Regions from separate parts of the Citrobacter enshiensis genome, predicted to be linked through region 1. Evidence: predicted binding sites of a transcription regulator. Region 1 holds the regulator's gene; the other holds the start of a gene.
The links. The regulator LexA, encoded in region 1, represses DNA repair genes until DNA is damaged. The targets are predictions, from matches to a motif close to TNCTGTATGTACATACAGNA.
Positions count from the first base shown of each region.

Region 2: umuD (translesion error-prone DNA polymerase V autoproteolytic subunit) is a predicted target of LexA. The motif match lies at 2,113-2,132, and genes of this name have one in related genera.

Region 1 is NZ_CP119862.1:4,520,704-4,524,919, reverse strand. It holds gene plsB (glycerol-3-phosphate 1-O-acyltransferase PlsB) at 1-836, opposite strand, end outside; gene P2W74_RS21540 (diacylglycerol kinase) at 1,002-1,370, shown strand; gene lexA (transcriptional repressor LexA) at 1,480-2,088, shown strand; gene dinF (MATE family efflux transporter DinF) at 2,156-3,481, shown strand; gene P2W74_RS21525 (CsbD family protein) at 3,612-3,821, shown strand; gene zur (zinc uptake transcriptional repressor Zur) at 3,888-4,216, opposite strand, start outside.
Region 2 is NZ_CP119862.1:2,791,220-2,795,435, forward strand. It holds gene leuE (leucine efflux protein LeuE) at 1-272, opposite strand, end outside; gene umuC (translesion error-prone DNA polymerase V subunit UmuC) at 411-1,676, opposite strand; gene umuD (translesion error-prone DNA polymerase V autoproteolytic subunit) at 1,660-2,094, opposite strand; gene dhaR (dihydroxyacetone kinase operon transcriptional regulator DhaR) at 2,233-4,152, opposite strand.

The DNA of each region.
Region 1 (4,216 bases):
TACAGTCGGTTCCAGGTGAAACCCAGAATGCGGTCGGTCAGGCGGATCATCTCGTAGGAGAAGTTGGCGGCAATCTCTTCCATCAGCGCAATAGCGTTCTGCTGCGCTTTTTCATGAGAGATTTTTTTGCTGCGCGCTTCGTCTTCTACCGCGCGAGCAATGGCTTTTGACGCCAGCAACTTGTTAAACAGATCCTGTCGGGCAGGCAGACGCGGACCGACCGCCGCCAGACGCTGACGGGCGAAATGCATTCGCGCCACACGCGCCAGTTTTTGGGCAATAATTTTGTCGGTTCCGTGCTCGTCAGCCATCCGTCGTAAGGAAACGGAAGGCGAGAAGCGGACAAAACTATCGCGTCCCAGCCAGGAGACGGCAAAGAATTTCTGTACGCCGTTCAGCATACGCAGAGGGGGATTTACCTCACCCTTTTCACGCCCCGGAGAGCGGCCGAACATCACCGATACCGGCACCATCTGTACATCCAGGTCTGGATTACTGCGGTGAAGGTCGAGGTAATTGTGAAAGAGTTTGATCGACTCTTCTTTCGGCGTGTAGTAGGTGAATACGCGCGGGCCGCCGTGAATAAACACATAACGCGGCAGCAGAGTTCCGTCGATCTCCAACGGCTCTAACGGGTCGGGGAGATCGTGCGCCAGGCATTGGGCGCGCAGCGTCAGCAAGTCCGCTTTTGAGTTGTACGGTAAAACGTACATAATGGGACGAGATGTATCGAGCCCCAATTCCGGAGCGGGTTCCGCTGGAATAGACTTGCTTTTTACCAGTACGCTTAATGGTAAATTCAGTAATTTGTAGTAAATTCGTGGCCAGCCAGACATAAACGATGTAAAGCCTCTGGTTAATAATGCAAATGCGCTGCAAGGATATCAGAAAGTCTAGCGAATTTCTGGTGTATCCCGTCATACTTCGCGCCGCTGTAACCCGAATTTCGTGGGTTAACGATATAATGTCATTGACGCTGATAATGCAAAAAGGTTCTTTTGATGGCCAATAATACCACTGGACTTACCCGAATTATTAAAGCTGCTGGTTATTCCTGGAAAGGTTTTCGTGCTGCATGGATTAATGAAGCAGCATTTCGTCAGGAAAGTGTTGCTGTACTGCTGGGGGTAGCGATTGCCTGCTGGCTGGATGTGGATGCCATCACGCGTGTTTTGTTGATTGGTTCTGTCATGTTGGTGATGATAGTGGAAATCCTCAACAGCGCGATTGAGGCAGTGGTTGACCGCATTGGCTCTGAATACCATGAGCTTTCCGGGCGGGCGAAGGATATGGGGTCGGCGGCAGTATTGCTGTCGATCTTTGTCGCGATGATCACCTGGGGAATCCTGCTGTGGTCGCATTTTCGATAAGGGTTCCATAATCCGATAAATCTCTTGTTTTTTGTGCTGTTTGTGGTTCCAAAATCGCCTTTAACTGTATATACTCACAGCATAACTGTATATACACCCAGGGGGCGGAATGAAAGCGTTAACGGCCAGGCAGCAAGAGGTGTTCGATCTCATTCGGGATCACATCAGCCAGACAGGCATGCCACCGACGCGTGCGGAGATCGCGCAGCGTTTGGGGTTCCGTTCCCCAAATGCGGCTGAAGAACACCTGAAAGCGCTGGCACGTAAAGGCGTCCTTGAGATTGTCTCCGGTGCTTCTCGCGGTATCCGTCTGCTGGTGGAAGAAGAAGAGGGGCTGCCTTTAGTGGGCCGCGTGGCGGCAGGGGAACCCCTTCTGGCACAGCAGCATATTGAAGGCCACTATCAAGTCGACCCGTCGCTGTTTAAACCTAATGCCGATTTCCTGCTGCGCGTCAGCGGTATGTCGATGAAAGATATTGGGATTATGGACGGCGATTTGCTGGCGGTACACAAAACCCAGGACGTGCGTAACGGCCAGGTGGTCGTGGCGCGTATTGACGATGAAGTCACCGTAAAACGCCTGAAAAAACAGGGCAATAAAATCGAGCTTCTGCCAGAGAACAGTGAATTCAAACCGATCGTGGTTGACCTGCGCGAGCAAAACTTCACGATTGAAGGGCTGGCGGTCGGTGTCATCCGCAACGGTGAGTGGTTGTAATATTGTTTTGATACAGTGGCGCATCTCGCGCCACTGTTTGTTTTAACTCCTGCTCAGGCTTTCCTGCATGCCTTTCTTTACCTCTTCCGACAAAGCGCTCTGGCGTCTCGCGTTACCGATGATCTTCTCCAATATCACCGTTCCCTTGCTGGGACTGGTGGATACTGCGGTCATTGGGCATCTGGACAGCCCTGTGTATCTGGGCGGCGTTGCCGTGGGCGCAACGGCAACCAGTTTTCTCTTTATGCTGTTGCTCTTCTTACGCATGAGCACCACCGGGCTGACGGCTCAGGCGTTTGGCGCCAAAAACCCCCAGGCACTGGCGCGCGCGCTGGTGCAGCCACTGATTCTGGCGCTGGGAGCGGGGGCCTTAATCGCGTTGTTCCGTACGCCAGTAATCGATCTTGCATTGCATATCGTCGGTGGAAATGAAGCGGTGCTGGTACAGGCGCGACGTTTTCTGGAGATCCGCTGGCTGAGCGCCCCGGCATCGCTGGCGAACCTGGTTCTGCTTGGCTGGTTGTTGGGCGTTCAGTATGCCCGTGCGCCGGTGATCCTGCTGGTTGTCGGCAACATCCTCAATATTGTGCTCGATCTGTGGCTGGTGATGGGCTTGCATATGAACGTGCAGGGCGCAGCACTGGCGACGGTGATCGCAGAATATGCCACGTTGCTGCTTGGCCTGATGATGGTGCGCAAGGTTCTTCCTCTGCGCGGCGTGTCGTCCATGATGCTGAAACACGCCTGGCGGGGGAATTTCCGCCGCTTGCTGGCGCTTAACCGGGACATCATGCTGCGCTCGTTGCTGTTGCAACTGTGCTTCGGTGCGATCACGGTTCTGGGCGCGCGGCTGGGCAGCGACATCATTGCGGTGAACGCTGTTCTGATGACCCTGCTGACCTTTACCGCCTATGCCCTTGATGGATTTGCTTATGCTGTCGAAGCGCATTCCGGGCAGGCGTATGGCGCGCGTGACGGCAGCCAGTTGCTGGATGTCTGGCGTGCTGCATGTCGGCAGTCAGGGATTGTGGCGCTGCTCTTTGCCCTCGTTTATGCCCTGGCGGGCGAGCACATCATCGCGCTGCTGACGTCGTTGCCGCAAATTCAACTTTTGGCCGATCGCTACCTTATCTGGCAGGTGGTGTTGCCGTTAATCGGTGTCTGGTGTTATTTGCTGGATGGCATGTTTATCGGGGCGACGCGTGCGGCGGAAATGCGCAACAGTATGGCCGTTGCGGCGCTGGGATTTGCCCTCACGCTGTGTGCGTTGCCCTGGCTCGGCAATCATGGACTGTGGCTGGCGTTAGCCGTTTTTCTGGCGCTTCGTGGACTCTCGTTGGCCTGGATCTGGCGACGTCACTGGCGGCATGGAACCTGGTTTGCCCGAGCGTGATGGTTAAAAGTTCCGAATATCAAAATGAACATGGGATCACTGACTACAATTAATCTCACGTCCAGCAGAAAACGTAGTGTATTTGGGCGAAGCAATATCGCTAATCACCACTAATCATGAGGACTCGATGATGAATAAAGACGAAGTCAGCGGTAACTGGAAACAGTTCAAAGGGAAAGTGAAAGAGCAATGGGGCAAGCTGACCGATGATGATATGACGGTCATTGAAGGTAAGCGCGACCAGTTGGTCGGTAAGGTCCAGGAACGTTACGGTTACGCCAGAGACAAGGCGGAAAAGGAAGTGAGCGACTGGGAAACGCGTAATAAATACCGCTGGTAATCAGCCGCGGTGACCCGAAAGTACAAGGATGTACAGTCCATTGGGCGGTTTTGCCGCCCAACCTGCTTAACGCGGTTTTTTCTTCACCAGAATCGAATGATCGTGCTGGCACTCATCAGGATGGCGACACGCTTCAACTTCAACGCACGCCGGGCATAACCCGTGCGCTTCAATCACGTTATGACGCAGGGCAAAGCCCATTTTTGCCGCCAGCGTATGCATAATATCTTCCACGCCCTCGGTGCTTTCTTCTTTCACCACGCCGCACCGGTCACAAATGAACATGGCTGAACTATGGGTCGGCTGATCGAACAGATGGCAGAGCACATAGCTATTGGTGGATTCGACCTTGTGAACAAAGCCCTGCTCGAGCAAAAAATCGAGCGCACGGTACA
Region 2 (4,216 bases), 1.7 Mb from region 1:
CCAAGATAAAGCAGATACAATGCGCCGAGATAGCGAACAATACTAAACAGCACCGGCGTCGTTTTAATCATTGTTGCAACGCCGGCGTAAGCGAGAAACATCAGCACCGCATCGCCAATAAACACGCCGCTTGCCGCGAGATATCCACCTTTCATCCCACGCCCAACGCTATTTTTCAGCACAAAAAATGTATTAGGACCAGGGACCAGAACGATAAAAATTGCCCCGACCAGATACGTCCAGTAATTCAGAACTCCATACTCTGCGAACACGTTAACCTCTTCCTGAAAAAAACAGATACGCCTAGCTGCGAAACAATATGCTAACGAATGCGTCTGATGATGGAAAGGAAAATCAGGACTCACCGCCATACCCAGTACATTACTCCGAAAAACAGGCAATAAAGCAGCCTATTTCACCACCGGTAAATCTGAAAACCGAGTGGTATAGCGTGGGGAGAGCATTTCCCGTTTCATTTGCCATTGCTGCTGTACCCCCTGCCCGGCAAAATAGAGGGTGCCTCCCCCCTTTTTGCTGTTGAGGTGATCCAACACCGCCATTAATTTCTCACTGTTGGGGCGTGGGGCGTTTTCATCAAACAAGTTTAACTGAGCAATCCCCTGGCTGAAAAAATCACTGAGCATGACGCCGGCTTTCATATAGCGAAAACCGTCTTTCCAGATCCTGTCCAGCGCACTGCAGGCAACGCGAATAATGTCGCGGGTATCATTAGACGGAATCGTTAACTGGCCGCTGGCCTGAGGAGCATAAAACACCGCATTTGCGACATGCGGGCTGGTTCGCATAAAGACGCTGATAGTGCAGCAGTACTGTCGTTCTGCCCGGAGTTTTTCTGCCGCGCGTTCAGCATACGTACAAATGGCCTGATGCATCTCGTCGTAGTGGGTGATGCGATGGCCGAATGACCGACTACAAATAATCTGCTGTTTGGTGGGGGCAAACTCATCAAATGCCAGACAGGATTCCCCGCGCAGTTCACGCACGGTACGTTCCGTCACCACGCTGAAGTGTTTACGCATCACCCAGAGAGGGCTGTCAGCCAATTGCAGCGCCGACGTAATGCCCATCGCATTGAGTTTCTTACTGGTACGCCGCCCTATCCCCCAGACTTCTTCAACAGGGACGCGCTCAAGAAGATTTCTCTGACGCAGAGTATCTGACAGATCGACCACGCCGCCGGTCTTTTGCCATGTTTTCGCTGCAAAATTGGCGACTTTTGCCAGCGTTTTGGTCTGCGCAATGCCTACGCCAACGGTCAACCCCGTGTTCTTTCGTATCTGTTGACGAATTTGGCGCCCAAACGCCTCGAGTGAATAGCCACGCCCGACGCCTGACAGATCGATAAAAGCTTCATCAATGGAATAGACCTCTACCGACGGCGCCATTTCTGCCAGGGTCAACATCACACGGTGGCTGAGATCGGCATAAAGCGCATAATTGGAGCTAAAAACCGTGACGTGCTGACGCCGTAATTCATCTTTCACTTTGAAATAAGGCGCCCCCATTTTTACGCCGAGCGCTTTTGCCTGTGCCGATCGCGAAATAATGCATCCGTCATTATTTGAAACCACCACCACCGGTTTTCCCTCGAGATCCGGTCGAAAAACAGTTTCACAGGACGCATAGAAACTGTTTACATCAACCAGCGCGAACATGTCTGTGTGATTTCAACGTAAATGTCACAACGCCAAAGAGTTGCAGCTCTTCCTCGCTCTGCAACACGATGGGGGAATAATGCGGGTTGTGTGGGAATAGCTGAAGACGGGGCCGCGTTCGCAGCTCCTTCACGGTAAACTCCCCCGCCACGGCCGCCACCACAATATCGCCATGCATCGCCGTCAACGAACGGTCAACCACCAATAAATCACCATCGCTGATACCGGCCCCCACCATCGAGTCACCGCTGACCCTGAGGAAGTACGTTGCCCCCGGATGCTTCACCACCAGGGTGTTAAGATCGAGACTGTCCTCAACATAGTCTTGCGCCGGGCTGGGAAACCCGCATGAAACACGCTCCAGAAAAAGAGGTAACGTAATGGTGTTATTACGTTCACAGGAAAAAATATCATTCATCACGGCCATCTCAACAAATACTGTATATACATACAGCATATTATGTTTATCGGCCAAATCAAGCGACTTATGCGATGAAAGAATGAACCCGTTGAAGTCACAACACATTCAGTTATCCGTGCCCCACCACGTTCAACCTCAACGCGAGTCCTGACGACGACGCTTAAACTGGCTGACATCAATGTTGTACTGCTTTAGCTTACGCCACAGCGTTGTGCGCCCAATGTTCAACACGCTGGACATCTCCTGTACACGACCGCCGGTGACCTTTGCTGCATGAATAATGGCGTCTTTCTCAATACCGGCAAAGGTCAGCTGGGTTGAGAGGCGCGTGCCGCCCTCCTCGAAGCGTTCAGTAAAAAGATGCTCGGGTAAATGGTTCAGCCGGATATGACCGTTGTCGCTACTCATGGCGATGTTTTCTATCACGCTGAGCAACTCAAAATCATTCCCCGGCCAGGCACAATCAACCAGTTGCGCCATCGCATCATCCTCTATCTTCAGCCGCGTCGAGAAACGTTTCTCAAGACGCGCAAGCGTATTACGCACCAGCGCTGGAATGCTGTTTCGCCGCATTCGAAGCGGCGGAATGGTGATTTCAAAGGCATGTAACGCGTAGTAAAGCTGGCGACTAAAGCGGTTTTGTTCCACCAGCAACGCGAGATCCAGAGTCGTAGACGCGATGACTTTAACATCAACAGGAATCAGTCTGCGGGCATCAAGGCGCGTTAATACCCCTTGTTTGATCACCTGCAGAAGCGCCGATTGCAACTCCGGCTCCAGGTATTCAATTTTCTCCAGAAACAGCGTGCCACCGTTGGCCAGCTCCAGACGACTTAAACGCCCGCCCTCCGTCGTGCCATCGGTATCGCCCTGTCCCAACACGGTATCGGCATACAGCTGGCAGTTCACTGCAATATAGGGGCCTTCAGCACGCTCACTTTCATTATGAATGGCCTGGCTGAGCTGTTCTTTGCCAACCCCCTCCTCCCCGCAAAGTAACACCGGGAAGCGCCCCCGCGCGGCCTGTCGACCAAAATGCAGTAAGCGCCGGGTGTCAGGATCGTCGCCCGGCATTTGTGCAAAGGTGTGGCTCACTTTTCCTAATTGGCTGGTCACCAACTGGCGCATCTGTTCGACAGGATGGAGCAGCAGAATAAAACTGGCCCCCTGAGCCTCAATAATCGGTTTCAGGGTGATGACCGCATCCACAAATTGATGCTGGCTTTCAAACGTGACTTCGACATGGTTGAGCTGACGCAGTTGCCGGACTGCACCCTGTAAAACGGCAGGAAGCGTGACCAGCTCAGTGATATTTTGCCCCTGACTCGACTGGGCATCCAGATGCAGCAATCGCGCGGCCTGCGCATTCAGAAATTGCAGCGTGCCCTGTTCATTCCAGGCCATCACACCGTCGACCATTCCTTCGAGCAGGCCGTACAGCTGATTCAGATGGCGATTAGACTCGGTAAGCAGGCTGTCGGTCAGCAGTGAATTGCCCACTTCACGCGCTATCGCCAGCGTTAGCGGCAGATCGGACGCCGCCTCCTGCCCAACAGGACAGCACAAGGCGATGGAACCCGACTGGCGACCGTGGTTATCAAAAATAGGCGTAGAGAAGAAACTCCAGCCAGACAGCCTCTGTTTAAAATGTTGCTCGCCAGAGGTTTGAATCGGTTGTCCAACCGCAGGCGCCAGGGATAAGGCACAGGTACCAATAATACTTTCCGCACAGTAGGCACCGTTGATAAACCCCAGTTCGCCAAGCTGTTGCAGCGTAAGCGGATCGCCGCAGCGGCTAAGTATGCAGGCCGACTCATCAAGAATAAATAACCCACATCCCCGGGGAGACATGTATTCCCAGGCATCCTCCAGCGCCGCTTGCCCCAACGCCAGCAATGCGGTTTTTCGCCGACAAATAGAGTCAAACGTCAGCCCCTGTGCCTGATGCGGCATGATCCAGGGCTCCCGCTGCATCATTTTGCTACAGCGTTGCCACGAAGCGCTAAGAACAGTAGAAGAGACGGCGTTGTCGCCGGTTTGATGTAGAGTCGCCATGTTTTCTCCGCGCGCATGCGCGCGCTTTTCCACGTCCCGGTCACCGGGAACCCTGCTTCGCATT